Regions from separate parts of the Bilifractor sp. LCP19S3_H10 genome, predicted to be linked through region 1. Evidence: predicted binding sites of a transcription regulator. Region 1 holds the regulator's gene; the other holds the start of a gene.
The links. Region 1 encodes Rex, which represses fermentation and respiration genes when NADH is low (regulators of the CRP and FNR family bind a similar motif). Its sites were predicted from a motif close to ATTGTTAANTANTTAACAAT; they were not measured.
Positions count from the first base shown of each region.

Region 1 (15,589 bases):
TTATACCGAGGCCAACCCGGACGCGAATATCATCCGTCTCGGGATCGGCGATGTCACACAGCCTCTTGCTCCGGTCATTATCGACGAGCTTCACAAGGCTGTAGATGAAATGGGCAAAAAGGAGACCTTCCACGGTTACGCTCCGGATCTCGGATATGCTTTCCTCCGGGACGCGATTGCTGATGAGTACAAGGGAAGAGGATGCGAGATCAGCGCGGATGAAATCTTTGTGTCGGACGGAGCCAAGAGCGATTCCGGAAACATTCAGGAGATTTTCAGTGAGGACGCGAAGGTTGCCGTCTGCGATCCGGTTTACCCGGTATATGTGGATTCCAACGTCATGGCAGGCCGCTCCGGCGAGTGGATTCCTTCCGAGCAGAGATACTCCAATTTCATCTATATGCCCTGTACCGAAGCCAACAATTTCACACCGGAATTTCCGAAGGAAAATCCGGATATCATCTACCTCTGCTATCCGAACAACCCGACCGGAATGACCATCAGCAAGGATCAGCTTCAGGAGTGGGTGGATTACGCAAACCGGATCGGAGCCGTCATCCTCTACGATGCCGCCTATGAGGCATACATTACAGAGAAGGATGTTCCCCATTCGATCTATGAGTGTGAGGGAGCGAGGACCTGTGCCATCGAAATCCGCAGTTTCTCCAAAAATGCCGGTTTCACCGGCGTACGTCTCGGCTTCACCGTTGTTCCGAAGGATCTCCGTGACGCGGACGGCGTTTCTCTCCACGATCTCTGGGCAAGACGCCACGGCACCAAGTACAACGGCGCTCCCTACATCATTCAGAAGGCCGGCGCAGTCGTCTTCACACCGGAAGGGCAGAAGGAAATCCGCGCACAGGTGAGCTATTATCAGAAAAACGCCCGTGTCATCTATGACGGACTGAAGGATGCCGGATACACTGTATACGGCGGAGTGAACGCTCCGTACATCTGGCTCAAGACCCCGGACAACATGACCTCCTGGGATTTCTTCGATCATCTTCTCGAAGATGTTCATGTCGTCGGAACACCAGGTTCCGGATTCGGTCCGAGCGGCGAACACTTCTTCCGTCTGACGGCATTCGGCACCTATGAGAAGACCGTGGAGGCGATTGATCGTATCAAGTCCATGTAATAACGAAGGATCCGTCAGGAATCTTCATGGACGATGATTCCAGCACAGACACAGGCAAGAGGGATGCGAAACCGGATTCAGCGCACGCATCTATCCGGATACCGCATGAACTGAACGCACAGAATACGCATCCCGCGACATGCCGTGTAAACGGAACGCGCAGGATGCACCCCGCAGAATATCGCGAAAGAATCCGAAATAGAAGGCAGGTACAAAATAATGGGAAAAATTCAGATGAAGACGCCTCTCGTTGAAATGGACGGAGATGAGATGACCCGGATCCTGTGGCAGATGATCAAAGATGATCTGCTCACTCCGTATATCGATCTCAAGACCGAGTACTATGACCTCGGGCTGAAGCACCGCGATGAGACGAACGACCAGGTCACCAGAGATTCCGCTGAGGCGACAAAAAAATACGGCGTCGCCGTAAAATGCGCGACCATCACGCCGAATGCCGCGCGCGTGAAGGAATACAATCTCAAGGAGATGTGGAAGAGCCCGAACGGAACCATCCGTGCCATGCTGGACGGCACCGTGTTCCGCACACCGATTATCGTAAAGGGAATTGAACCGGTAGTCCGCTGCTGGAAAAAGCCGATCACCATCGCCCGTCACGCTTACGGAGATGTCTACCGCAACGTAGAGATCCGTGTTCCGAAGGCAGGTAAGGTTGAACTGGTGTATACCTCCGACGACGGTGAAATCACGAAGACAGAGCTGGTTCACAAGTTTGACGGACCGGGTGTCGTACAGGGCACACATAACCTGGATGATTCCATCACCAGCTTTGCCAGAAGCTGCTTTGATTTTGCCCTCTCCAGAAAGGAAGATCTCTGGTTTGCCACAAAGGACACGATTTCCAAGACCTATGATCACCGCTTCAAGGATATCTTCCAGGAGATCTATGACAACGACTACAAGGAAAAATTTGAGGCCTGCGGCATCACCTACTTCTATACACTGATCGATGACGCGGTTGCCCGAATCATGAAATCGGAGGGCGGATTCATCTGGGCCTGCAAAAACTACGACGGAGATGTCATGAGTGATATGCTGTCCTCCGCCTTCGGTTCCCTCGCGATGATGACCTCTGTTCTGGTATCCCCGCACGGATATTTTGAGTACGAGGCTGCTCACGGAACCGTTCAGAGACATTATTACAAGCATCTGCGCGGCGAGGAGACTTCGACGAACTCCGTAGCCACTATCTTCGCATGGAGCGGCGCTCTTCGCAAACGGGGAGAGCTGGACAAGCTCCCGGAGCTTGTTGATTTTGCGGATAAGCTTGAGAAGGCCACCATCACCACCATTGAGTCCGGAAAAATGACCGGAGATCTCGCGAGAATCACAACACTTCCGAATGTGAAGACGCTGAATTCCGAGGATTTCATCCTCGCCATCCGCGACACACTGGACTCCATGCTGTAAATACTTACACGGAAAATACAGGAACAGCCGCTGTGCAGAGCTCTGCACAGCGGCTGTTCCTGTATTTTACAATCATATTTTCATTCCGGCCATTATAGGATTCATTCCGGTCATTCTTCGTCGGAAGCTGTCTCCCAGTCTTCATAGAGTTCCTGAAGCCTGTCGTTGTTCGCGTTCTGTTCCTTCGCGAGCTCCTGGCATTTCTGCAGGTCCGTTCCGGTCTCCGGTTTCAGAAATTCTTCGTCGATTTCCTTGTTCCTCGCCTCCAGTTTCTCGATTTCCTCTTCAATTTTACGGATCCGGTTTTCCTTTTTCCGAAGTCTCGCCTGTTCTTCCTTCTGTGCTTTCCAGTCCAGTTTTCCGGAGCCGGAGGAATCCGTGGCTGCCGCAGGATTTCCATCTGCGGCGGTCTGTCCGGCCGGCGCTGATCCGCAGACTCCTGATTCGGAGCCGGAAGAGGAGAGAGACGCTGTCCCTGCCGCGCCGGAATTCTTTCCTCCCGCGCCGTCAGACGCGGGAGAGGAAGCATAGGCACGCGTCAGCTCTTCTTTTTTCTCCATGTAATAATCGTAGTTGCCGATATAGTTGACCAGAGTATGATTGGTCAGCTCCAGAATGCGGGTCGCCGTCTGATTGATGAAATAACGGTCGTGGCTCACATAGAGCACCGTTCCGGTATACTCATTCAGGGCATCTTCCAGTATCTCCTTGGAGATGATGTCCAGGTGGTTCGTCGGCTCGTCCAGAATCAGAAAATTTGCCTCCGAGAGCATCAGTCTTGCCAGGGATACACGCCCGCGCTCGCCGCCGCTGATCGAAGAGATCTTTTTGTACACATCATCGCCGGTAAACAGGAAGGCAGCGAGGACATTGCGGATCTCTGTTTCGGTCAGAGAGGGGTAGTCGTCTGCGATCTGCTGAAAAATCGTCTTCTCCGGGTCAAGCAGCTGCTGCTCCTGATCGTAATACCCGATATGGACCTTGGAACCGAGTGCGATTTTTCCCTCATCCGGTGTCAGAAGGCCGTTGATCATCTTCAGAATCGTGGACTTTCCGGTTCCGTTGTCACCGATGATTGCGACCCGTTCTCCACGCTTGATCTCAAAGGACTGATTCCGGAAGAGAAGGAGCCCCGGAAAAGACTTGGACAGACCGGTCACAGTGAGCACATCCTTGCCGCTTTCCGTCCTCGGCTTCAGCTCAATGCGCATATCCGCGCTGACTTCCTGCGGTTTTTCCAGTACCTCCATTTTATCGAGCATTTTTTCTCTGGATTCCGCGCGCTTGATGGACTTCTCCCGGTTAAACTGTTTCAGCTTCGTGATGACCGCTTCCTGATGACGGATTTCAGCCTGCTGCTTCGCCCACGCGTTGTACTGTGCCTTGCGCACGATCGATTTCTTCCGGCTGTATTCGTTGTAGTTTCCCTCGAAGCTCATGGATCTTCCGTTTTCGATCTCGATAACCCGCGTGACGATGCGGTTCAGGAAATACCGGTCATGAGAGACGATGAGCACAGTTCCCGGATAATTGATAAGAAAATTCTCCAGCCACTCGATGGAGGAGAGATCCAGGTGGTTGGTCGGCTCATCGAGAAGCAGGATATCCGGCTTTGTCAGCAGGAGCTTTCCCAGAACGACCCGTGTCTTCTGACCGCCGGAGAGGGAGCCCAGACGGCGGTCAAAATCTTTTTCCTCAAATCCGAGTCCCTTCAGGACGCCTGTGATCTCGCTCTCCGCCGCATATCCGTTCTGAAGCTCAAACTCATGCATCAGCTCTGTATAGCGATTCATCAGCGAAACGGCCTCTTCGCCCGTGACCGTGTCCATCCGGCGCTCCATCTCCCGCAGGCGCTGCTCCATATCAAGGATGTCCTGCTTTGCCTTCCGGACCTCCTGGTAGATCGTCTCGTCTGATTCCATGTCCTGGTACTGTGCCAGATATCCCATGGTCTTGCCGTGCGTGACGGTGACTTCTCCGGTGTCCGGGCTGAGAGCCCCGGTAATGATCCGGAGCAGCGTCGATTTGCCCGCTCCGTTCACACCGATCAGAGCGGCCTTGTCCCTTTCTTCAATATGAAAGGAAATATCCTTCAGGATTTCCTCTGATCCAAATGTCTTGCTGATATTCTGACAGGAGAGAATCATATCTGTCCACCTCACACATTCGTAGCTTTTCCTGTTTGCGCCCCGCCGCCTCTCTGGCGGAGCATTTACCTTCCAATTATACCGAAAAAAACCGACAAAGCAAGGGCGGCAGGAAAAAGAGAAATACTTTGACAAAAATTAGACAATTACATATAATGGTAGTAGCTTCAAGGAGGTTTTCTTATATGAGTCAGAAAGAGATTTCGAAAGCCGTTATCAAGAGGCTGCCCCGTTATTACCGGTATCTCGGTGAACTGCAGGAGGCCGGCGTTGAGCGGATTTCTTCCGGTGAACTCAGTCAGCAGATGAAGGTGACCGCCTCTCAGATCCGGCAGGATCTGAATAATTTCGGCGGTTTCGGGCAGCAGGGCTACGGTTATAATGTGCAGTATCTTCGGGAGGAGATTGCCAAAATTCTCGGACTGGACCGCATACACAATATTATTATTATCGGTGTCGGGCATCTGGGACAGGCTCTCGCGAATTACACGAACTTTGAGAAGAACAGTTTCCGTATCATCGGGCTCTTCGACAATAATCCCGAATTGAAGGGCAAGGTCATCCGCGGTGTTCCAATCCGTATGACGGAAGAGATTCCGGCCTTTCTCCGGGAGAATGATGTCGAAATCGCGACGCTGACGCTTCCGAAGGAGTATGCCATTGAGGTGAGCAAGATGTTGATCGAGAACGGCATTCACGCCATCTGGAATTTTGCGCACACCGATCTGAACCTTGTGGTGCCGAAGAATGTGGCTGTTCAGAATGTTCATCTGTCCGAAAGTCTGATGCGGCTGTCCTACAACCTCAAGACACTCGAAGAGAAGTAGACACCTGCCGATACAAGACGATACAAGAGCCCCTCGCGTAGATGGGGGCTCTTTTTGGAACAGAAAAGAGAAACATTATCGGATCACATAAATTGGGGCAGAGAAGAGAACGGTTATTGGATCTCATGAATTGCGCTGTCCTTCAGCAGAAAGGGAGGATACAGAATGAAACTGATCTTGAGTGCAAGGCAGCATCAGGACGCAGACCGAAGCGCTGTCGCGGCGGGGATGCCTTCCATGGTCCTCATGGAGCGGGCGGCACTTGCCTGTGCATCAGAAATTGAAAAACGGCAGTATGATATGGATCGGGTCCTCGTCGTCTGCGGAACGGGAAACAACGGCGGAGACGGAGTCGCCGTTGCCCGCATTCTCTGCGAGGAAGGATACAGCTGCACGGTTTTTCTTGCCGGACCGGAGGAAAAATTCAGCGAACAGCTGAAACAGCAGCTTCACATCATCGAGGGTTTTCCGATTCCGGTCATCCGCGCACGCAGGACGCCTGGCGAGGAGCTGGCGGATTTCCATCCGGAGGATTATTCTCTTATCATAGACGCTCTCTTTGGAATCGGACTCAAGCGTGACATCACCGGAATCTATGCCGAACTCATTGACCGGATCAATCATTCCGAGCTTCCTGTCGCCGCTGTCGATATGCCGTCCGGTGTCAACACCGACTCCGGCATGATCATGGGGACGGCTGTCCGGGCGGATCTCACCGTCACCTTCACAACCGGAAAGGCCGGGCTCTACATCTATCCCGGAGCAGCCTGTGCCGGAAAGGTCAAGGTAAAGCAAATCGGCATTCCGCTTTCCAGAAAGATCACAAAAGCCTGCCAGCTGTATACCATCGAACACAGTGATCTTGATTATCTCCCGAAGCGTGATGAATCCGGAAACAAGGGAACCTTCCGGAAGATCCTCGTCATCGCCGGATCACGGAATATCTGCGGGGCGGCATATCTTTCCGCAAAGGCCGCACTTCTGACCGGTGTCGGAATGGTGAAAATCTTTACAGAAGAAAATAACCGCACTCCGATCTGCGCAATGTTCCCGGAAGCTCTCATTTCCACATACCGGGATGGTGCAAAAGACTTTCCACAGCTTGCAGCGGATATGAAATGGGCGGATACTGTACTGATCGGTCCCGGACTTGGAACCGGCGATACGGCGCTTTCTCTTATGCGGGAATTCCTTCGTCTGAATCAGGAAAGAAAAATACCTGCAGTTTTTGACGCTGACGCGCTGAATCTCATCGCGGCGCACAGCGACCTCCTTCGGGAAATCCGCTTTCCCTCCGTTTTCACACCACACGTTGGTGAAATGAGCCGTCTGACCGGCATCGCACCTTCGGATATCAAGTCATCTGCCGTCAGCATCGCAAGGCATGCTGCCGAGGAGGTCCGCAATACGGTGGTTCTGAAGGACGCCGCAACCATCACAGCGCTCCCGAATGGCAGCTGCTTCCTGAACCGGTCCGGCAACAGCGCACTTTCCACAGCCGGGAGCGGAGATGTCCTGACCGGAATCATTGCCGGTCTGACCGCGCAGCACGGAGATTATACCGGTGTCGCTGCCGCACTCGGAGTCTACATTCACGGAAAATGCGGAGAGCGGGCATCCGAGAAATATTCAGAGGCCTCCGCGACTGCCGGAAACATTCTCGAATTCATCCACGAATTTCTCTGATGAACCGGCGCCGCGCCTTTTCCGCTGTCACCTCAAAGGGAGACAGAGCTCTGAAATTTTCTGCTTCTTTGCTGCTTTGACTCTCTTTGTATCTGCTTTGAGCCGATTTGACTCTCTTTGCAGCCGCCTTGACTCTCTTTGCAGCCGGTTGACGATCCATCCATTCAGTGATATATTTTTAAAGTAATGTTAAAATTAGCGCGAGTTATGAAAACCGCCGGACTTTGTATACAGCTTGTGGTGTTGTATACAGTATGGCCGGTTACCGTATCCGGCGCTGAATTCATATACTATTTACAATTTAATGAGGAGTGAAATTTTATGTCAGGACATTCAAAGTTTGCGAACATCAAGCACAAGAAGGAGAAGAACGACGCGGCTAAGGGTAAGATTTTTACCATCATCGGCCGTGAAATCGTGATTGCCGTGAAAGAGGGCGGACCGGATCCGGACAACAACAGCAAGCTTCGTGATGTAATCGCAAAAGCCAAGGCCAACAACATGCCGAACGATACCATTAAGCGCGGTATTGAAAAGGCTGCAGGTGCCGCGAACGCGGACAACTATGAGCACATCACCTATGAAGGCTACGGTCCCGGCGGAGTTGCCGTAATTGTCCAGACACTTACAGACAATAAGAACCGCACGGCAGCAGATGTCAGAAGCGCATTTTCAAAGGGAAACGGAAATGTCGGAACACCCGGATGTGTTTCCTTTATGTTTGATGAGAAGGGACAGATCATTGTCAGCAAAGAGGATTATGATGGTTCCGCAGATGATCTTATGATGCTCGCTCTTGACTGCGGCGCGGAAGATTTCAATGAAGAGGAAGATTACTATGAGATCCTGACTGCTCCGAATGATTTCTCTGCGGTTCGGGAAGCTCTTGAGAAGAAGGGCATTATCATGTCTGAGGCGGATGTCGTCATGCTGCCGCAGACAAAGACCGCGCTGACGGATGAGAATGACCGCAAGATGCTTCAGAGGATTCTGGATCTTCTGGATGAAAGCGATGACGTTCAGAATGTGTACACTAACCTCGACGGAGAGCTCGACGAGGAGTAATTGAACTGATATGATCACAAACCGGTCCCGACCTGCAGATTTTTTCGGACCGGTTTCTTATAACTCTGAACAAATAAGGAGTAAACGATGTCTATTCTACAGGCGATGATTCTGGGGTGCATTCAGGGTATTGCATCCTTTCTTCCTGTCAGCAGCTCCGGACATCTGGTGCTGGCCGGCAGTTTTATGGGAATCAGCACCGGGCTTTCGCTGAAGTTTCTGACGCTGATGCATATCGGAACTCTGGCAGCGGTATGCCTCGTTCTGAAGGATGATCTTTTCCGTCTGTGGAACGCGCTCACCGGTCTCATCCGGGACGGCATATTCAATCTGATCACCTATGTACAAAACTTTGGACATCCGGAGGATGGAGAATACCGTCCGATGCTGAAATCCGCTTACCGCAGACTTGTGGTGTATATGGCGGTTTCCATGATTCCGACATTTCTGATTGCCCTGATTCTTCGTCGTTTCGCCGAAATCGGCGCCCGGAATCTTCTGATCACCGCCATGGGATTTATGGTTACCGCACTGATGCTGATGGTATCCTCGTTCTCGGATGACCGGAAGAAGAAACCGAAAGGCACGAAGTATTCCGACGCCTTAATCATCGGCGCATTCCAGGGAATATCAGCGGTTCCCGGGGTGTCCAGAATCGGCATGATCATGGCAGGATGCAGTCTCGCTGGTTTTTCCAGAAAATACACGATCCGGTATGCCATGCTGATCAGCATTCCGTCGATTCTGGGCGGACTGATTCTTGAGGGGCCGTCGCCGGTATCTGTCGGGAAGACCGTCGGCATTGGACCGTGTATCGCAGGGATACTTGTCGCTGCAGCAGTCGGATACCTGGTACTCCGTTATACAATCCGGTTATTGAACAGAAATTTAAATCGTTTTTTTGCAGTTTATTGTCTGGCGGCAGGTGTATTATCCATCATTGCATACCTGCACTGAGACAAATGATAAGAGGAGTGTAATCATTGGCACGTAGTAAGGGGAGACAGGAAACCGCGTCCGGCGTTTCCGCAAAAAGCAGAGTCCGGAAGACTTCAGCGACGGGGAAGCTGAAATCATCCAGAACTTCCGTTTCGTCGGGCAGATCCTCCGGAGGGAGCGCGTACGGAAGAAGTTCCTCTGGAAAGGGCACTTCAGGAACGGGTTCCTCCAGACGGCGTTCCTCCGGAAGAACATCCGGCGGGTCCGCATCACAATACCGGACATCCGGTTATTCCACGAAAGCCAAGGCAAAGCGTGAAACAGAAATCAGACGTGACGTCGGGATTCTCCTGACTCTCGGCATCAGCATTCTTCTGTTTCTTTCCTGTATCGGTCTCGCCGGTCCGGTCGGATCCGCTCTGGCATCGCTGGCATTCGGCCTTTTTGGAATCACCGCATATATTTTTCCTTTTCTGCTTCTCTATCTGGTGATTTTCCTGATGGCAAACACAGCTTCTCCGGATGTCACTCGAAGGGTAACCTCGCTGTCAGGATTGTATATCTTTATCTGTGCTTTTGCGCAGCTGATCCTCAGCGGATATGAGAAGAGTGCCGGACCCGCGCAGATCTTCCGCGAGTGTTCCAGATACCACACCGGAGGCGGAATCATCGGAGGAATACTGGTTCTGCTGTTCGGAAAGGGCTTCGGTATGATCGGTGCCTATGTCATTGTGATCCTGGCGCTGATAATCTTTGCGCTTCTTCTTACGCAGAAATCTCTTTTTTCGCTCATACGTGACCGCAGCGACTATCTCTATGACACCCGCGACATTCGTGAACAGGAGAGAGAAGAGCGCCGGCTGATCCGTCAGGAAAGAAGAGATGCGGCGATCGCGAAAAAGGAGCGGGAGGCGGCGCTTCGCATGAAGACCAGAGAACGACAGGCTGCGGCCGAGGAGACAACCCGTATGGCCCGCCGTGTCGAGCCTCAGACGATTCCGCATCCTGACAGAGATACGGATTCCGCTGCGAAGCTATCTGCGCCCGTATCAAAGACAACCATTGACGCGGCATCTCTTGCGCCGATCATCTCGGAACTGCAGACCGCTCAGACGCCGGACAGCAGCACTACCGGCAGTGGAGACAGCAAAACCAATAACAAGGCCATCCGTAAAACAGATGACAATACCAATAAAAGCAGCAATAACAGCAGCAAGGACAGATATAAACCGGACCATTCCTTTGATCCTGAGACCGGGGAGATTATTGAAGACGAAGATAACCTGGAAGATGATTTTCTGATTACACCTGAGGCAATTCCGGATGACATCATCAGCAATGGAACAGGCAGAATGGAAGCTTCCTCCGCACCGGAAGGAGAGTCTCTTCTGCCATCCGCCGGTCAGGGAAACCATTTCGATGAAGCCGCGGGCAGTCCATCACGCGGCACGGCTGTTGATACCGCTTCTGCCGAGAACGAAAGAGAACAGACAGAACAGAAGACCCATTCGAAAGAGAATGGAGTTCTGAAGGAGCACGTAAATCCGGAAGAGCACACAGAACCTGAGGCGATAAATACCTCTCAAGAGAAGAGCGGCCGTAAGGCAAGGACCTCCGCAGGCGGCGCAGAAGAAATCCAGGTCCCGGAACAAGAGGAAGAAATCGCGGAGGAATATGTTTTTCCCCCCATTGATCTGCTCAATCCTCCGAAGCCCAATCAGAGAGGCGACTCGAACGAGCATCTTAAGGCGACAGCCGCAAAGCTCCAGCAGACACTTCATAATTTCGGCGTGGAAGTCACCATCAACCACATCAGCTGTGGCCCGACCGTCACACAGTATGAGCTGACCCCGCAAATGGGCGTGAAGGTCAGCAAGATCCTGAGTCTTCAGGACGATATCAAACTGAACCTGGCCGCCACCGATGTGCGGATTGAAGCCCCGATTCCCGGCAAGGCCGCGATCGGAATCGAAGTCCCGAACAAGACAAATACTACAGTCAGCATGCGGGAGCTTCTGGAATCCGAGGCTTTCCAGAAAGCCAAATCAAAGCTCGCGATCTGTGTCGGAAAGGACATCGCCGGAAAGCCGGTTATCGCCGACATCGCGAAGATGCCGCACCTGCTGATCGCCGGAGCCACCGGTTCCGGTAAATCGGTCTGTATCAACACCTTCATCATGAGCATCCTCTACAAATCCAGACCGGATGAGGTGAAATTCATCATGATTGATCCGAAGGTCGTTGAGCTTTCCGTATACAACGGGATACCGCATCTGTTGATCCCGGTCGTCACAGACCCGAAGAAGGCTGCGGGCGCTCTGAACTGGGCCGTCTCAGAGATGACGGACCGCTACCAGAAGTTCGCAGAGATGGGCGTGCGCGATCTGAGGGGATACAATGAAAAGGTAGAAGCGATGCCGCCGGATGAAAACGGTAAAAAGCCGAAGAAGATGTTCCGTATCGTAATCGTTGTGGACGAGCTTGCGGACCTTATGATGGTCGCGCAGAATGAGGTGGAGGATGCGATCTGCCGTCTGGCTCAGCTGGCCCGTGCCTGTGGCATTCATCTGATCATCGCGACCCAGCGTCCTTCCGTCAATGTCATTACCGGACTGATCAAGGCAAATATGCCTTCGAGAATTGCTCTTTCCGTAACCTCGGGTGTTGATTCCCGAACAATCATTGACATGAATGGCGCGGAGAAGCTTCTTGGAAAGGGTGATATGCTCTTTTACCCGCAGGGCTACCAGAAGCCCGCCCGTATTCAGGGTGCTTTTCTGACGGATGAAGAGATCGCAAACGTAGTCAATTATTTAAAGGAGAACCACAAGGTCCTGCACTTTACACAGGAGAACATGATGCAGATTCAGGAGGCAATCGACAAAAACGCCGCCGGATCTGTCAGTCCAAGCGGAGACGCGATGGACACGGATTCCTATTTCACGGATGCCGGAAAACTGATTATCGAAAAGGATAAAGCTTCGATCGGTATGCTTCAGCGGGCATTCCGGATCGGATTCAACCGCGCTGCCAGGATCATGGATCAGCTCTGTGATGCCGGTGTCGTCGGAGAAGAAGAAGGAACAAAACCACGCAAAGTCTTGATGTCGATGGAACAATTTGAGAATTACCTGGAGGAGAATTGATCAATGAGGACTTGCACAAACTGTGGCGCGCAATTTCCGGATGATGAACTGATCTGCCCCGTATGCGGACACGAGGTACAGCTCGTGCCTGACTATGTCACGATTGAAAGCAAGATTCAGGAAGACAAAAAAAGAAAAGAGGATGAAGAACAGAGACGCCGTGAAGAGATGGAACGGGAACAGGCGATCGAAAAACGGAAGCAGCAGATCCGCCGCAAGATCCTCCTGCTGGTTGTGCTGATTGCCGCGGCTGCTGCCGCTGTCATCATAACATCGGTATCGCTTCATCTCAGCAAACAGCACGGGTCCTTTGCCTATCAGTATGAAAAAGCGCAGAGCTCCTATGAAATCGGCGATTATGACGATGCCCTGTCTTATATCACAAAGGCTCTGAAAATCGACGCTGACAATGACGACGGGCTTTATCTGGAGGCAGAAATCTATGCTGCCCTGAAGAAAAACAGTGACGCAGAATCTGTTCTGGAGAAGCTGATTTCCGGAAACGGCGACTATACCAGAGCATATGATCTTCTGATCAAATTATATACTGCCGACAGGAACTCGGACGCGATACGCACCCTGTTGAAGAACTGCAAAAACAAGAAGGTACTGGCGAAATATGAGAATTACCTTCCGAAGGCGCCGACCATCACCCCTGAAGGCGGTACCTACAATGATATCCAGACCATTACGATCGAGTCCTCTGACAACGGAACCATCTACTACACGACGGATGATTCCACGCCGGATCTCTCATCTTCCAGGTATACCGGCTCCTTTAAACTGAAGGAGGGAACCACAACGGTCAAGGCAATCGTTGTCACGAACAAGGGGCTCACCAGTGAGATTTCCAGCCAGGAATTCAGTATCGAGCTCGATACCCCTTCCGCTCCGAAGATCACACCGGAATCAGGTACCTATACGCACCTGAAGGGGAAGAGCAGCAGCACCGAATCGGTTTCGTCTTCCTCCGGCAATGACACAGACACTGATGTCACCCATATTACGGTTACGGTTCCGGATGGTTATACATGTTACTATGCCTTTGACCAGACACCGACCAAAAGCAGCAACAAGTATACCAAACCAGTGAGTATGCGTCAGGGGGAACATATCTTCTACGCGGTGCTGTGCAGCAAGGACGGAAAACTCGGAAAGGTGGCATCCGCAACCTATATTTACTCAGTTGTTACCCCGACAGCAACACCGACACCGACTGCCACACCGACACAGGAGGCAAGCAACACCTACAACCCGGCTAATGCCTATAATTCGGAGACGGTAGCCACACCGACACCAACGGAAGCGGCAACACCGACACCGACTGCCACGCCGACTCCGGAAGCTTCTTCATCAACCTCCTCCGCAAACTCGGAAAACAGGGAACAGACCGGTTCTGAAAGTACCGGAAAGGAGAGCGATAAAGCTTCCGAAGAGAACTCGAACTGAGCCGGTCTGGCTGCAGATTGCTCCGTGCTTCGCACTCCCGCAATCCTACACTAAAATTTAAAAAAATCCTCACAAAGTTTCTGATTTATGGTAAACTATTACAGAATCTGCTTCTGATGCATTTCGACGGCGTTCCGGATGCATCCCGATTCAGATGATCTAATACCGATCATTACGGAAGGCTTCTGTTTTCCGTGAGGATGCGTGGTCACGATATCATTGTATATGAAGAATCATGATATACTTGAATTGCGCGAATATATTTTTATATCAGGAGGACAACATGTATAAGATTTTGTCTGCAGACAACCTGGCCGCAAATATCTACCGTATGGTAGTTAAGGCGCCAATGGTAGCAAAGCATTGTCAGCCCGGGCAGTTCATCATTGCCAAGGTTGATGAAGTAGGAGAGCGTATTCCTCTGACTATCTGTGATTACGACCGGGAAAACGGAACGATTACTATCGTATTCCAGCCAATCGGAAACTCCACACGGAGAATGGCCGAGCTTACAGCAGGCGATTCCTTCGAAGATTTTGTCGGACCGCTCGGACGTCCGTCCGATCTGATCGACACGCCGATTGAAGAGCTCAAGAAGAGAAGCATTGTCTTCATCGCCGGCGGTGTCGGCACCGCACCGGTATATCCGCAGGTTAAATGGCTCCATGAGCACGGCGTGACCGCGGATGTCATTATCGGCGCCAAGAATAAAGATCTTGTCATCCTTGAGGATGAATTCAAATCCGTATGCAACCTTTACATCACCACAGACGATGGTTCATATCAGCGCAAGGGTATGGTCACCGTATGTCTTCAGGATCTGATCGAAAAAGAGGGTAAGCACTACGACTGGTGCGTTGCAATCGGACCGATGATCATGATGAAGTTCGTATGCAAGCTGACAAAGGAATACGGCATCCACACAGTAGTCAGCATGAATCCGATCATGGTCGACGGAACCGGCATGTGCGGCGCCTGCCGTGTCATGGTCGGCGGAGAGGTCAAATTCGCATGTGTAGACGGACCGGAGTTTGACGGCCATCTCATCGATTTTGATCAGGCCATGCAGAGAAACAGAATGTATCAGACAGAGGAAGGCCGTGCGATCCTGAAGGCTCAGGAGGGTGATACCCATCACGGCGGCTGCGGAATGTGCGGAGGTGACAAGTGATGGAAGTTGATATGCTGAAGAAAGTTCCTGTCAGAGAGCAGGATCCCAAGGTTCGTGCCACTAACTTCGATGAGGTCTGCCTTGGATATAATCAGGAAGAGGCGATGGCTGAGGCCACCAGATGTCTGAACTGCAAGAAGCCCAGATGTGTAGAAGGCTGCCCTGTTCATATTAATATTCCGGCATTTATCAGCGGCGTAAAGGACGGTGACTTCCGGCACGCCTATGATGTCATCAGTGAATCCAGTTCTCTTCCGGCTGTCTGCGGACGTGTATGTCCTCAGGAGACACAGTGTGAGGAGAGATGTATCCGCGGAATCAAGGGTGAGGCGGTTTCCATCGGAAAGCTTGAGAGATTTACGGCGGACTGGGCAAAGGAGAATGGAATCAAGCCGACTCCCGCGAAGGAGAAGAACGGCCACAAGGTTGCGATTATCGGAGCCGGTCCTTCGGGTCTGACCTGTGCCGGAGATCTCGCAAAGCTCGGCTATGATGTCACGATCTTTGAGGCGCTTCATAAGGCCGGCGGCGTTCTTGCCTATGGAATTCCGGAATTCCGTCTTCCTAAGGACAAGGTCGTTGAGAAGGAA
Region 1 covers NZ_JBQKFT010000002.1:36,811-52,399, forward strand. Annotated here, with positions in the region: gene ACTQZS_RS02055 (LL-diaminopimelate aminotransferase) at 1-1,138, shown strand, start outside; gene ACTQZS_RS02060 (NADP-dependent isocitrate dehydrogenase) at 1,358-2,569, shown strand; gene ACTQZS_RS02065 (ABC-F family ATP-binding cassette domain-containing protein) at 2,680-4,716, opposite strand; gene ACTQZS_RS02070 (redox-sensing transcriptional repressor Rex) at 4,902-5,543, shown strand; gene ACTQZS_RS02075 (NAD(P)H-hydrate dehydratase) at 5,709-7,229, shown strand; gene ACTQZS_RS02080 (YebC/PmpR family DNA-binding transcriptional regulator) at 7,551-8,294, shown strand; gene ACTQZS_RS02085 (undecaprenyl-diphosphate phosphatase) at 8,382-9,251, shown strand; gene ACTQZS_RS02090 (DNA translocase FtsK 4TM domain-containing protein) at 9,278-12,379, shown strand; gene ACTQZS_RS02095 (FN3 associated domain-containing protein) at 12,383-13,828, shown strand; gene ACTQZS_RS02100 (sulfide/dihydroorotate dehydrogenase-like FAD/NAD-binding protein) at 14,112-14,999, shown strand; gene gltA (NADPH-dependent glutamate synthase) at 14,999-15,589, shown strand, end outside.

Region 2 (15,589 bases), 140 kb from region 1:
ACCTTGTAACCGTCTTCGGGTCAGAATACCTGTACCAGGCTGCCGAGTCCGTAGGTTTCGCATACATTCCGGATGCCATCGGTGACTTCCTGACGGCTGTACTGGTGTCTTTCCAGAAAATCGTCGGATTTGTCATTCAGGTACGCGTAGAAATAGAGCGCCGTGCGCATATTCCCCCGGTCGCCGGTTTCGATCAGATCATAGACCTTGTTTTCAGCGTCATTGATGTCTCCGTCATCTACCATGGACTGTAGTTCGAAGAGAGCTTCGGAGGTGTCGTCCATCTGTTCGTTGACATTCTGCACCTCTCTTCCGCTCTCCCGGGCTGCAGTGTTATACGGAGTCCGGTCGGCCTCGCCAAACACAATTTTTCGCAGCGTATTCAGGATCTCCCGGTTCTGCCGGGTTACATAATCATCTTCAAACATAGTGGATATCCTTTTTGCAATTTGCTTTTCTGATACAAATAATCGTAAAAAATCCGTAGGACTTACTCTTCTGCGTACAAAAAAACAATCCGGAGGACTATTCTTCTACGCGCATCACGGTTTCGACGGATTTCACGCAGTGATTTTCCAGAAGATCATCGAGCGCGTCGCTGACGATTGTCTTCTCTACATTGGCAAAGATAAAAATCAGCGGGACGATGGGAGCCGACGAGGTTCGCGTGTCGCCGTTATTTCTGCCCGGCCGCTGCAGGGCTGTCTCGATGCTGATTCCGTGCGCTCCGAGGATTGTAGTGATTCTGCCCATGACGCCGGGGATATCCTCAGCCATCATCCGCACATAGTATTTGTTGCTGCCCTCACCGATGAATTTCAGGTCGGCGTCGTAGCGCAGCTGCGGAACGATATCGTAGGCGGAATCCTTCTCCCACTTGCGGGCCACGCCGATCACATCTCCCATGACAGCGCTTCCGGTCGGAAGCGGACCGGCCCCTCTGCCATAGAACATCAGATTGTCAACCGCGTTGCCGGTGATAAACACGGCATTGAATTCATTGCGGACATTCGCCAGAGGATGGCTGACCGGAACGAGCGACGGCTCCACGCTGGCGGAAACCTCTCCGTTCTCCTCACGGGCACTCGCAAGCAGCTTGATCTTATATCCGGATTCCTTTGCAAAGGCGATGTCATCCGATCCAACGTGGGTGATGCCCTGTGTAGGAATCTGATCCGGTCCTACACCCAGACCGAATACCAGAGATATCAGAATCGAGAGCTTATTCGCCGCATCGATTCCCTCCACATCAGCGGTCGGGTCTGCCTCCGCGAAGCCCTTCGCCTGTGCGTCCCGAAGAATATCGGCGTAATCCTTGCCATTTTCTTCCATCTGCGTCAGGATATAGTTTGTCGTTCCATTCAGGATGCCGTGAACGGAGCTGAATTCGTTGGACAGAAGGGCAGTCGTCAGGGAGGTCAGGATCGGAATTCCGCCTGCCACAGCCGCTTCGAAACGGAGCAGAACATGGTGTTCCTGTGCGAGCTGCGCAAGCATGCGGCCATTTGCGGCAATTGCCGCCTTGTTTGCGGTGACAACGCTCTTGCCGTTCTCGAGTGCCCGTGCCATAAACGTGGTGGCTGGCTCAATACCTCCGATCAGTTCCACGACGATGCTGATCTCCGGATCGTTCAGGATGTCATCTACATTCGTTGTATATTTCTCGCGGGGGATGTCGATTCCGCGGTCCTTTTCAGGGTGACGGTTCAGAATCTTCACGATTTCAATATCCAGTCCGGTTGTATCCGCGATCTTCTTCTGATTCATGGCAAGTGCCTTGTAGGTTCCCTTGCCGATGTTGCCGATTCCAAGCATGCCGACTTTTATTTTTTCCATGATTGTTTTCCACTCCCGGTGTATATTTGAATGATGGTGTATATAATATAGAATAAATATGGTTATTCTGTGAATTCATCGGATCAGAAATCCGATTGAATTAATATTATAACAGAATGTCTGCAGCTGCGCACAATTTTCTTATGAAAGGCTTTCATTGATATTGTGCGGGAAATGCGTGAAGCGGATTGCGGAGCAGAATAAAGGTATTCTTGTGAAAATCGAGAATGCCATCCTGCTTCAGCAAAGCAAGCTCACGGCTGAGTGAGCTTCGGTTCGCACACAGATACTCCGCCATTTCCTCGCGGTTCAGCGGGATTTCGATGTAGCGGGTGTTCTGCTTCTCTGCCTGCAGCGACAGATAGCTTAGAATCTTGCTCCTCAGGTCCGGTTTGGATACGATCTCTATTTTTTCTATCAGCTGCATATTTTTATGCCCGAGAAGATCATACAGATTATCCGCAAGATTCACATGAAAGACGCACTGATTGCTGCAGGGATGAAGGATCCGGTTCAGGGACAGGAAAACCACACGGGTATCTTCCGCCGCACAGAAAGTGACCCTCGAGGCAGTCTGCTTCATGATGTTGAAGGTCTCTCCGAAAAGTTCACCTTTTCTCATATAGATGATGAAAATTTTATTGCCCAGGACATCCTCCCGGATCATATCCACTCTTCCGGACAAAACAATACCGATAAACTTTACATTTTCCTCTTCCATAATTATATGCGATCCCTTTTTAAAGCCGGAAATATGACTGTCCAGATGATCGGCCAGCGCTCCGATCTTTCCGGAATCGAGTCCCGCGAAAAGAGGTATCTCTGCCTCGCATATCTCTGCGATTTCTTCTTCTTTTAACCGCATGCTGTTCCTCCGTATCCATTGACTGTCCGGCAGATCAGGCCAGACGTAACTTTAAGCAAAATTATAGGACGCAGTCTCTCTTTTCGCAACCGGTCTGTCGGAGTCATCCGGTCTGCGTTTACAAAGAATTGATCATTAACGTTGCGTGTGCAACCAGATGAATCTGCGGGAGTGATATAATTGAAATGATGAGTCAGATACGCATTGTTAAATTTTTAACTATAATGAAATCGGTATTCTTTTTTCATAGTATTTGTTATATTTAACAGTGTGGAAGTAGATGTCCTGTATATATACGAGGAGGTATTTACATGGGATACACGCTAGATGAAGCCGGATTCTCTCGGGTGGTGAAGAATCTCGGCAAAAATTATCGAATCTTTGCGCCTGTCCGTAAGGTCGGGGAGGGAAGATTCACGGACACGGATGTCATCCGCTATGAATTCATTACGGATGCGTCGGAAATCGAGCTTCAGAAGAAGTCGGACTACTCTTTCAAGGAGATCCTGACGCCGCTGTCTGAGACGCTCTTCTTCTTTACGGAGAATGTTGTGAAGGAAGCGGACCGGGATACCCGGGATGTGATTGTTTTTCTTCGAAGCTACGATATTCACGCGGTAAAACGGCTGGATCAGATCTATCTTGGCAATGGACCGAAGGATTATTTCTATGAGAACATTCGTGATCATGTAAAGTTTGCGCTGATCGCCGGTGATGAGGCGGATGATCCGGACGGCTTTTCGGCCAGCATGGGTACCAACCGGGCAACAGAGGGATATCTGTTTTCTGTAGAGCAGACGTCGGATGGATTTCTCTGTGATGTGCCGGACACTTCCCTGGAGTCTGTTTTTGAAGAGGCCGGCGGTGTGAAGGCAGAGGTCACGCCTTCCTATCCCGTCGAGAACCGGACCAGGGTGGAAATTCCCGATGAAATCCCGAACAGTATCTACAAGGATCCGATCTGGGATGAATACACGGCGAGATGTATCGGCTGCGGCCGGTGTACCCTTGTATGTCCTACATGCACCTGCTTCACCATGCAGGACATCTACTACACCGACAACGGGAAGGTCGGCGAGAGACGCCGTGTAAATGCGTCCTGCATGATTGACGGTTATACGAACGTAGCCGGCGGCGGTCAGTACAGACGAACGCAGGGAGAACGGATGCGGTTTAAGGTGCTTCACAAAATCTATGACTTCCGGAAACGCTTCGGCTATGATATGTGCGTCGGCTGCGGCCGCTGTGATGCTGTCTGTCCGGAGTACATCTCCTTCTCCAAAATCATCAATAAGGTGAATCAGAGAGTGAATGAACTTGCTGCGGAATCTGCGGATGCAGCGGGAAAGGAGGCAGGTGCAAATGGCAGCAAATGAAAAAAATCCATACATTCCCTTCACGTCTGAGATTCTGGATGTAATCCGGCACACAAAGAAGGAATATACCTTCCGTCTCAGCTATTCGGGAGAGGTAAAGCCCGGTCAGTTTTTTGAGGTATCTGTTCCGAAGTTCGGAGAGGCACCGATTTCTGTCAGCGGCATCGGTAAGGATTATATCGATCTGACGCTCCGCAAGGTCGGCAGAGTTACAGATGAAGTCTTTGAGAAATATAAAGGACAGACTCTCCTGCTTCGCGGTCCGTATGGAAACGGTTTTGATATGGACCTTTACCGGAATAAGGAAGTTCTGGTAATTGCCGGAGGGACCGGCGTATCACCGGTTCGCGGTGTTGTGAGCGCATTCGCGGACGAACCGGATGCTGCGGACAAGCACGTCATCGTTGGATTCAAGAGCCCGGACGACATGCTGTTCCGGGATGACCTGAAGATATGGGATGAGCGCCTGGATCTCTGGCTCACCGTTGACGGCGCACCGGAGGGATACGACGGAAAGATTGGTCTTGTGACCAAATACATCCCGGATGTGAAAATCCGCGATGTGGAGAAGGCCGCGGCGATCGTGGTCGGTCCGCCGCCGATGATGCGTTTCTCCGTCATGGGGCTTCTCGAGAAGGGGTTCCGTGAGGAGAACATCTGGGTGTCTCAGGAAAGAAAGATGTGCTGCGGCCTCGGAAAGTGCGGCCACTGCAGAATCGGCGAGAAGTACGTCTGCCTGGACGGTCCGGTTTTCAACTATACCGAGAGCAAGAATATGCTTGACTGAGAAGGGAGATATCTATGGGTTACGATTGTAATGTAAAGAAATTAAAAAAGAACAACTTCCGTCAGTCGAAGGTCAGAGGAGAAGTCGCCTCCCGTGTGCGTGTGCCGGGAGGAAGAATCGATGCGGCCTCTCTCGCGAAGGTTGTTGAGATCGCGGTTAAGTACGGCACCGGAGAAGTAAATCTGACAAACCGTCAGGGCTTTGAGATTCCGGGAATTCCGATTGAAGATGTCGAAGAGGTGAATAAGGCGCTGCAGTCTATCATCGACGCGAGCGGAGTGACACAGGCACCGAACAAGCCGGGCGAGGGCTACCCCTCCTCCGGAACCAGAAATGTCGTCGCGTGCCCGGGCAAATCTCTGTGTCCCTTCGGATGCTACGACACCAAGGAACTTGCAGCGAAAATCGACAAGCTGATCTATCCGAACGATCATCACGTGAAGATTGCCTGCACCGGCTGCTCCAACGACTGTGCTCATGTCAGACTGAATGATTTTGGTATTATCGGACAGACAGAGCCTCAGTACAACCCTGACCGCTGTATCGGCTGTGAACAGTGTGTGAAGTACTGCAGCAGACGAAGCGTAGGAGCACTCTCTGTCGTAAACGGCAAAATTGTCCGCGATACAGACAAATGTATCGGATGCGGTGTCTGTGTCATCTACTGCCCTACCCGTGCATGGACGCGAAGCAAAGAACATTATTTCCGCGTATCGCTTCTCGGACGTACCGGAAAGAAGAACCCGCGGCTGGGTGTCGATTTTCTGAAATGGGCGGATGAGGAAAGCATTCTCAAGATTATCAAGAACACCTATGATTATCTGGATGCCTATCAGGACAGAGGCGCGGTTGAGAATAAGGAGCATATCGGCTACATTGTTGACCGCACCGGCTTTGAAGAGTTCCTGAAGTATATCATGAGGGATGTTCATTTCGGACCGAAGACCGAGATGAACGGAAGACCTTACTGGGGCGGCAAGCGCTACGATCAGACCAATGAGCTCCGCTCCTCCATGTACCGTTTCTCCGACCGTCCGTACGACGGATACTCCGGTATCCCGAGAGAGGACCAGCCGCAGAAAAAGAGATAACCGAAAAAAGAAACAGGAACGAAAAAACGTAACAGAAAAAGCAATTGAGAAACACAACAAACGAGATAAAACACGCTGCGCGAGTTTTATCTCGCTATTGCGACGCTCGCCGCACACGAATACTTCGCATTCGGCTGCGGCTCACTGTTCGCGTAAATAAACCGGACGGGGCTGCCGCACATTTTCGCGCGGCAGCCCCGTCCTTTCTCTCAGCCTTCACCTTCCAGAACCGGCTGCAATCACAGTGTTCAGTCCCCCCGTATTTGCCGAAATCAGTTCTTATCGGTAATGCCGTGGTGATATCCGCTCTCCTTGTGAGCAATCGCGTTCTTGATAATCTCCACGCAGCCGTCGATTCCGAACTTCGAACTGTCCAGACAGAGATGGTAGCTGTCTACAGATCCCCATTCCTTGCTGGTATAGTAGTTGTAGTAGCTGGAACGGCTCTTGTCGTTCTTCCGGATCCGGTCTCTGGCCTTATTGTCCGTCAGATCATACAGATTGGAAATCCTTCTCACCCGGACATCGAGATCCGCGTGAATGAATACGCTCAGAAGATTCGGGTTATCCTCGAGCGCGTAATCCGCGCATCTTCCGATGATAACACATGGTCCCTCCTGCGCAAGCTTCTTCACGGTGTCAAACTGTGCCAGGAATACCTTCTGATTCAATGGCATATCGTTCATGACATTCGATGTGTAACCGAAGGAATAGGTATCCATTACCAGAGAATACAGAAAACTGCTGGTCGGTTTCTCATCCTGATTTTCAAAAATTTCCTTGGCGAGTCCGCTGTGCTTGGCGGCCTGGTCGAGAAGCTCCTTGTCGTAAAACGGGATCTTCAGATCTTCTGCAAGCAATTTGCCGATCAGATGTCCGCCGCTTCCAAATTCACGTCCGATTGTAATGATGGTCTTCATAACAAGTCCTCCTTCCTGCATCGTGCTGTAGCAAGAAATTTTCTAAGCTCATTATAACATGAACCCTCAAAAAATCACACACAAATTTATGCGAAAAGGATATGTTTTTGTATACTTTCACAAAATAACTGTCAGTTTGCACAAATATAATCAGAATAAAAGCGGAGGACAAAATTCAGGCCAGTTTTATCAGGAGCTTATTGAAATAATCCGGCAGCGGCGCGGTGAATTCCATATATTCGCCGGTGACCGGATGCTGAAAACCGAGAATCATGGCATGAAGCGTCTGGCCCTGCAGTCCCTTCACGGGGCATCTCTTTGGCCCGTAGAGTTCATCGCCCAGGAGCGGGTGACCGATATGTGCCATATGTACGCGGATCTGATGGGTTCTCCCGGTTTCCAGGCGGCATTCAATGTAAGTGTAGCCGTTCAGCCGCTGAAGCACGCGGACATGGGTAACGGCAGGCTTTCCCCTGCCGTCCGGGACTACGCACATCTTCTTGCGGTCAACCGGATGGCGTCCGATATTGCCCTCGATTGTAATTTCGTCTTCCGTCAGGTTTCCGTGAACAATCGCGCGGTATCTGCGGGTGATGCTGTGAACGGCAAGCTGAGCGGCAAGGCTTTGATGAGCAATATCATTTTTGCAGACGACAAGCGCTCCGGTCGTATCCTTGTCGATCCGGTGAACGATGCCCGGCCGGAGGACACCGTTGATCCCGGACAGACTGTCTCCGCAGTGATACAGCAGAGCATTTACCAGAGTGTGCTCATAATGCCCCGCGGCGGGATGAACGACCATATTCTTCGGCTTATTGACGACGAGGAGACAATCATCTTCATAGAGAATGTCGAGAGGGATATTCTCGGGCAGGACAGACGGCTCCTGATTGTCGGGAATTGTCAGGTGAATCCGGTCTCCAGCCTGGATTTTGTAATTGGCTCTGACCGTCCGGGCTGCGACAAAAACGCTCTCATTCTTCAGAAGCTTCTGAATATGGGAGCGTGACATGGTTTCAAGCTGTTCGGTCAGATAGATATCAATTCTTTTATCCTGGTCTTCCGGCTCGACGGCAAACGAGATTTCTTTCATTGTGCGTCCTCTTTTTGATTCGCGTTGTTCTTTCGCCCGAAGATCTTCTGCAGATCCGTGTCCTTATAGTGAAACAGAACCAGAATAATCAACAGAATCACAGATACGGTGACGTAGATATCCGCAACATTAAAGATGGGAAAATTAATGACGGAGAAATAAATAAAGTCGACCACATATCGGTGCATGATCCGGTCGATCAGATTGCCGACCGCCCCTGCGCAGAGAATGGCAAGGCTCCACAGAAGAGGATTGAATGCAGATGTATTCTGTGGGATCCTCCTCATCAGCCAGATGGCGAAAATCAGAAAGACTGCGGTCAGAATATAAAAGAACCACTGCTGATTCTGAAGCATGCTGAATGCTGCTCCGTTATTCTCAAGGTAGCGGAGTTCAAGAATACCGGGAATCAGAACACGTGCCTCTCTTCCGGCGAGATGGCTGACGGCGAGGTACTTAGTAAACTGATCGAAAATCACAAGGATTGCGCCCGCAATCAGCAGGAGAAGCGGACTGGTTCGTTTTTTTTCAGCAGTATTGCTCATGGGTAAACTACAGTTCCTTTCATAATACAGCATGTGGTGCCTCGCTTGCGGGAGTGCGCAGCACGGAGCAATCCGAAGCATATACAGTATGTGGTGCCCTGCTTGTGGAACAGGGACGTTTATTTAATAAGTACAGATGCTGCTTCGCGCAGCTCCTCGTCCGTGACGCTGCTGTCAATTACCGCGTTGCCGATACCGTCAAGAAGAATAAAGCGGATATGCCCCTCTTCCATTTTCTTGTCGGATCGGGTAGTCCGGACGATTTCATCAACGGTCAGGCCGCTGACAGAGGTGGGAATCCCGAAATCCCGGTGAAGCTTCTGCAGCCACCGGTAATCTTCCTCTGAGATCATGCCACGCTTCATAGACAGCCACGATGCTCCGATGGAGCCAATCCCGACACACTGACCGTGAAGAAGTTCGAAGTTCTTGCATTTCTCAATGGCATGGCCGAGCGTATGGCCGAAGTTGAGGATGGCACGGAGTCCCTTATCCTTTGGATCATCTTCGACAATGGACGCCTTTACCCTGCAGCAGGCGCGGATCACAGTCGCCAGAGCATCCGGATCTCTCCGGAGGATCTCTGCCTCGTGGGAATCGATCCAGGTGAGCAGATTTCTGTCGCGGATCGCACCGGTCTTCAGAACCTCACCCATGCCGGATGCAAACTGATCCTGCGGAAGTGTCTTCAGTGTCTTCATATTCATGTAGACAAGGCGCGGCTGAAGAAATGCGCCTACCATATTTTTATACTGTTCAAAATCGACACCTGTTTTTCCTCCGACACTGCTGTCCACCTGCGCGAGCAGGGTGGTCGGAATCTGGATGAAGTCGATGCCGCGCAGATAGGTGGCTGCCGCAAAACCGGTCAGATCACCGGCGACGCCGCCGCCAAGCGCGGCGAGGATGTCGTTTCGCTGAAACTTGTGCCCGATCAGAAAACGATAGAGGCCGTTTACCGTATCCAGACACTTGTGCTCCTCCCCGGCCGGAAAAACGTAGGTTTCAACCGTAAGGCCAAGCGGAGCAAGTGCCTTCTCAACCTCCCCGGCATACAGAGGCGCCACATTGCTGTCGGATACCACACAGATTTTTTTTGCCCGGAAACCGCTGATCCGGCGGATTTCATCTGCAAGGGTCTGAAAGCTGCTCTCCCACACAATCCGATAGGAAAACTCCATGCCTGAGCTTTTTCTCTCTACAATTAATGATTCCATAATAATCTCCTTCTCAACCCTTTGTCGCCTGTATCCCACTGCTGAAGCAAGAGGGACTTTACGGTATTTTCTGATAAGAGAAAAGCATCAGTAAGAATCGCTTCTAACTGATGCCTGCAAGGTCATTCATACCTGTAGGATTGCGGGAGTGCGAAGCACGGAGCAATCCGCAGCTAATACAGTGTGTGGCACGATGTATCGTATGGCCGTTACTGTAATCATTTGAACAGATACGGAATCCCGGTAAACTGACCGGTAATCGCCCGATCAAAACCGGATTACCCGGAATGCTGCTCCGTCATCATTCGATCAGAACCGGATGTCCGGAAAGCCATCGCGATGAAAAGCTCTGTCAGAACGCAGTGCGCATCGTCGGCATCGCGCCGTTCAGAAGGTCCTGAATGTCTCCGGAAATCTCGACGGTAGAAGGAGTCAGAATGAAGATGTAACTGGAAACCTTCTGCAGTCCTCCGCCGATTGCATAACAGGAACCGGAGGAAAAATCAATAATTCTCTGCGCGAGCTCGACATCAAGTCCCTCCAGATTCAGTACAACGGTACAGCCGGAAAGCAAGGTGTCTGCAATCTCCCTGTAGTCCTCGACCTTTGCCGGTTTGATCACACAGACTTCCATGCCGCCGCGGGCGGACGATGCGGCACGGTGCATCGGCGTTACTTTCTGTGACGACTGTGCTGCAGGTCTCGTCTGCATGCGGGCTGCCGTGGTATATCTTCCTGAGGTCTCCGGCTGTGCCTTGCGAACCGGCTCCTCCTCTGCCTCGCGTGCTGCATTTACGCTCTTGCGGCTTCCAAAATGCTTTTTCTTCGGCGCCGGTTCTTCTTCCGGCTCATCATCATAATCTTCATCGTCGTCATCGAAGAATTCATCGTCATCATCATAATCGTCATTCAGACGTACCGCATCAAGGAACTTATCAAAAAATCCCATCTTATCATTCTCTCCTAACAATTTCTTACAGACTCAGGGGCGGCGCGGAAGCTGCGGAGCAGCTAACGTAACGCGGAGACTTATACCTATTGTGGCACCCCGCCTGCGGGGCATGGCTGTTTATTTCACAATGATGAAATCTGTCGCAGTGCAATGCGGAAATGGAAAATGCACCTCACTGTTTGTGCGTATAATCGCGTGCGCCGAAAATGGCGGTACCTACACGGACAAGTGTGGCACCCTCTTCGACAGCGACAATATAATCATTGGTCATCCCCATACTCAGAGTCTTCATTTCAACATTCTCATTATCAGTGTTTTCATTGTTGATGTCAACACTTAATTGTCTCAATTTGCGGAAGACCGGACGGTTGTCCTCCGGGTTCTGCACAAAGGGAGCGCTGGTCATAAGACCGCTTACAATGATATGTGGAAGCGTTTCTGCAATTTTTTTCACAAGCTCCGGGGCTTCCTCGCAGGAAACGCCGAATTTTGTGTCTTCCTCCGCAACATTGACCTCGATCAGGATCGGAATCCGGCGGCTGTGCTTAACTGCTTCCTTCTCGATAGTCTGAGCAAGCTCATAGGTATCGACGGCATGTATCATCGTGACGTATTCCGCGATGTACTTGACCTTGTTTCTCTGCAGATGACCGATCATATGCCAGTGAATATCCTTTGGAAGGTCATCATGCTTTTGGCGGAGTTCCTGAATATAATTCTCACCGAAGTCACGTACCCCGGCGCGGTAAAGCTCCTCGATGTTCTCCTCCGGCTTTGTCTTGCTGACTGCGATCAGCGTGACATCCTCCGGATTCCTGCCCGCGCGGGCGCAGGCCTCATCGATGTTCCTGCGAACAGCTTTATAATTTTCCAAAAGCATCTTCAACACCTCACATTTCTGTATATATATGACACCCCGCTTGAAAGGCAAGGGCGTTTCCTGTAAAGCATCATATGATATCACAAACGGTAAGTAAAAGCTAAGGATTGCGCCGTGCTTTGCACTCTCGCAATCCCTATACTTATATGGACTTGTATGACGCAATGCCTTTACGAGAATATGGATCTGTATGACGCATTGCCCTTATCGGAGAATCTCCGCCTCGTTCACGGTACTTCCGTCTCTGACAATATAATCATACTGGGAGATTCCGTAGTTTGTGCCCTCCTCTACCAGACAGTATTCATCATTCTGATCGATAATGTCGATCTTGCGGAACTGTGCGTAACCGCGGTTGATACAGTAAACCCCCTCCAGGGACGCAGTGGCCCCGATGGTATAGGTGTCGCTGGAATCGGGCTTGAGGATGAGATCTCCAGGCTGGAAATCCGCTTCATCCACATAATAAACCTTCTGCCCGGAATCATCCGTGGTGCTCTCATACAGATCGGCTTCCACAAATTCTGTGGAGGAACTGTCTCCGCTGCCCTTTGTCTGTTTCATGAAACCGTCGGAATCGTCATCGCCTCCTGTCGTCAAATAATCTACCGGAATCGTGTAAAATTCCTTAGTGACGATGGAAGAAAGGGGAATTTTCAGTCCGGTGTCCGTATTTGTCACAAGTTCAATATTCAGGAACCGGTCATCTGCGTACCGTACCATACCACTGTACAGAGTGATTTTTGCAAAATGCGTGCCGTCCTTGTCAAACAGAGTGAGATCTCCGTTCTCGGAATTCCCGTCTTTGCTGAACTTCACCCGGACTGTTGACTTTGTGGAAAGGGCGGCATATTGCCTGTCAGTTAAAGGAAAGACAAGATACCAGGTGTCATCGGTCGCAATGCGAAAGATCGGATCTCCCTTCGAAACCTTGTCGCTGGTCCGGAGCTGTGTGCTCTCATAGGATTTGATATTAAAATCATCCAGGGTGACGTCCTGCGGTGTCAGCGTCTCATATCCGTCTGTCGTATAGGTAATGACACCGTCGTTATCTGCCTGACAGGCAGTTCCGTTGACAGAGGATGGATCACTGTCGTTGATGACGGTAGAGTTCAGGGAATACTGAAAGTCATAGACGGTTCCGAAATTGTCCTCATTATATGCCCCCGTAAACTCCGAGGCAAGCTGCCGGATTTTGCTGACGTCGGAGTCTGCCAGCTTGACCGTAGAGGAGGAATCCGGGCTGGAGCCGATACTGCACACAATGTCATTCTTGGATGCCCGGGCACTGTCCTGCGTATAATAGCTGACATACCCTGAGGCCGAAGCATCAACCAGCTCTTCCGACCGAAGCGCAAGCGCTGAATAGGATTCGTTATTTGAAAGAGTGCCGGAAGTTACCATATATGAGGAAATGTGCTTTGAGGTCGCATAGATAAAGATCGTGATGATCAGATACAGGAAGAGCGCTCCGAAGATCACGGTGCCGATATTGAAATTTATTCCGTGTTTTCTATTATTCTTTTTTGCCACAGTTGCCTCCTGCATACGCTTTGACTCCTTATTCTAGCATTATCCGAAATTTATTACAAGCAAAAGAAAGCTGCCCGCAGGGAGGCATAAAGAAAGCTGCCCGCAGGGAGGCATAAAGAAAGCTGCCGCAGCAGGTGCGGCAGCTTTCTGAAGTCCCGTTCGGAACCAAAAACTATAGGCTGAATTCGATACATGTACGGATATTACAGAGCAAGGAGGATCTTTTCCTGCATATCTGCGCTCAGTTCTTCCTTGTCCATGGACATGCTGATGACAAAGTCAACATGGAACATTGTGCTGATCTGCTCGAGCTGTTCGATGCAGTCGTCTACCTTATCCTTGTTGTCTTCAAGCTTCGTCAGCTTCAGGAAGCCATCGAGATACATCTGCTCGATATCACGATTCTGAGAGATGATTCCGCAGATAAAACCGACAAATTCATTGTAGTCCTTTAACGGATAAACGGATACATCAATCAGGCGGATCTTGTTGTTCAGCTCAAGCATATGCTTTGCGCTCTTGTCGAGATATACGATATCTCCGCTCGCCGACCTGACTGCTGTATTCACCTTGTCCAGAATATATTTGGTTTTTCCTTTTCCCTTTTTGCCTACAATTAATTGAACCATGGCTGATTCCTCCTTGAGCAGTATCGTAATGTAAAATACATTGGTATAGCATAATTCCCCGAAAAGCTGCATAACCGACACAGACTGGCACGATTTAATTGTCTTTTTGACTAAAATCGTTTCGGGTTGATGGTTTAATTATAGTGTATTTATACAAAAAAGGCAAGACACTTTCCTTATTTTCATCAGGAACCGGAGACTGAGGAAACACTCTCCTCCGTATTGGAGGACGAAGACACCTTTTCGGCTCCGGAAGAAGAGACATCCGTTCCGGAGGATGAGGATTTCGCTCCGGAAGAGGAGGAATCCGTCCCGGAGGCATCCGTGCCGGAGGAGAAAGATCCCGCATCGGAGGAGGCGTCCGAATTCGTCAGACTGAGCAGCTTGCTCATATCGTTGTACAGAGTATCCTTCGTATCGGCACCGGTGACGATTGCGATAAAGGGAACGCCGTAACCGTTCTGTACGACGAGAGCAAGGCATGACCCGGCCTGATCTGTTGTACCGGTCTTGCTCGCAAGAATCTGTACATTGGAAGGCAGAGAATAGGTTCCGTCGAGATATTCATCGGTTGTGATGGACAGGAAGGTGCTCTCTCCCTCGGTTCCGGTGACGCTTGTCTGGTACTGGGACTGTGATGCGATCTTTGAAAAATCAGGATAATCCTGATAGACACGGTTCAGCATCAGATAAATGTCATATGGTGTTGTGTAGTGGCTGTCGTCGTGGAGTCCGGAGGGATTGACAAAATGGGTTCCCGTCATCCCGAGCTTCTGAGCTTCCGAATTCATCATCTCCACGAATTTATCCACGCTGCCGCCGACCGTTCGGGCAATCGCCATGGCCGCGTCATTCGCGGAGTATACCAGAAGCAGGTTCAGCAGATCTTCGAGCGCAACCTTGTCTCCGACTTCAAGCTGACTGGACTGCGCGTCCTCACCGAGCTGAAAATCCGCATCCGTCATCGTGACCTGCTGCGTAAGGTCTGTGCCACTCTCAAACGTCACGAGAGCGGTCATGATCTTCGTCAGGCTGGCAGGATAAATTTTATCGTAGATGCCCTTTGCATAGAGACTGGTGTGATCCTCGAGATTAAACAGAAGCGCCCGTTCATCATCCTCAGTGAGGCTGAGACTTCCGGATCCGACTTCGGATTCGGAACAGACAATTCCCTCGCTCTCCGTGTAATTCGATGTACTTTGAAGGGTGAAGGGAGAAAGCTCCTCGGCCCCATTCTGGGCAGAGAGATTATAGGCCTCGGATGTGTCGAGCGTCGTGCTCCGCGTGAAGATCAGATGAATTAGAACAGCTGCCAGCACAAGGATCGCCGCGATGAAAATTGCCGCGATACGATGCAGGAGACGCTGCCGTCTGCGCCTCGCATTCCGGCTGTATTTTCTCTTATGCCTTCTTTCCGGTTCCGGATTCGAAGAAGTCCGGTTTGAATGTTTCTCCTGTGTAGACATATTTTCCTCCATAGTCAAAATATTTCTTGCGCTGCAGACTGATATTCATCACCACACCCATTCCGATGTAAAGACTGATCAGAGAGGTCAGGCCGTAGCTCACAAAAGGAAGCGGCGTTCCGGTATTCGGGAGAAGTCCTGTTGCGACGCAGATGTTAATAAAGCTCTGTATCGCGATCAGGCATCCCATACCGTAGCAGACCAGGGTGCCGGAGAGATCTTTTGCCGCTCTGCCCGCCAGAAAGCAAAGCAGAATGATCAGGAACAAGAGGATGACAATAATGGCGCTTCCGATGAAGCCCAGCTCCTCTCCTGCAACCGCGAAGATGAAGTCGTTCTGAATCTCGGATATGAAATTGCCGCTGTTCGCGGAAAGATCCGTGTTGTTCAGCCCTTTCC
Region 2 covers NZ_JBQKFT010000002.1:181,285-196,873, reverse strand. Annotated here, with positions in the region: gene ACTQZS_RS02625 (DUF6483 family protein) at 21-428, opposite strand; gene ACTQZS_RS02620 (homoserine dehydrogenase) at 526-1,836, opposite strand; gene ACTQZS_RS02615 (Crp/Fnr family transcriptional regulator) at 1,991-2,701, opposite strand; gene asrA (anaerobic sulfite reductase subunit AsrA) at 3,013-4,077, shown strand; gene asrB (anaerobic sulfite reductase subunit AsrB) at 4,064-4,864, shown strand; gene asrC (sulfite reductase subunit C) at 4,879-5,955, shown strand; gene ACTQZS_RS02595 (AAA family ATPase) at 6,228-6,875, opposite strand; gene ACTQZS_RS02590 (RluA family pseudouridine synthase) at 7,051-7,968, opposite strand; gene lspA (signal peptidase II) at 7,965-8,513, opposite strand; gene aroB (3-dehydroquinate synthase) at 8,633-9,730, opposite strand; gene ACTQZS_RS02575 (cell division protein SepF) at 10,083-10,679, opposite strand; gene ACTQZS_RS02570 (YggS family pyridoxal phosphate-dependent enzyme) at 10,855-11,562, opposite strand; gene ACTQZS_RS02565 (HlyD family efflux transporter periplasmic adaptor subunit) at 11,767-13,095, opposite strand; gene ACTQZS_RS02560 (twitching motility protein PilT) at 13,299-13,724, opposite strand; gene ACTQZS_RS02555 (D-alanyl-D-alanine carboxypeptidase family protein) at 13,910-15,190, opposite strand; gene ACTQZS_RS02550 (FtsW/RodA/SpoVE family cell cycle protein) at 15,126-15,589, opposite strand, start outside.
Region 2: the regulator Rex is predicted to act here: its motif matches at 2,905-2,924, upstream of asrA (anaerobic sulfite reductase subunit AsrA).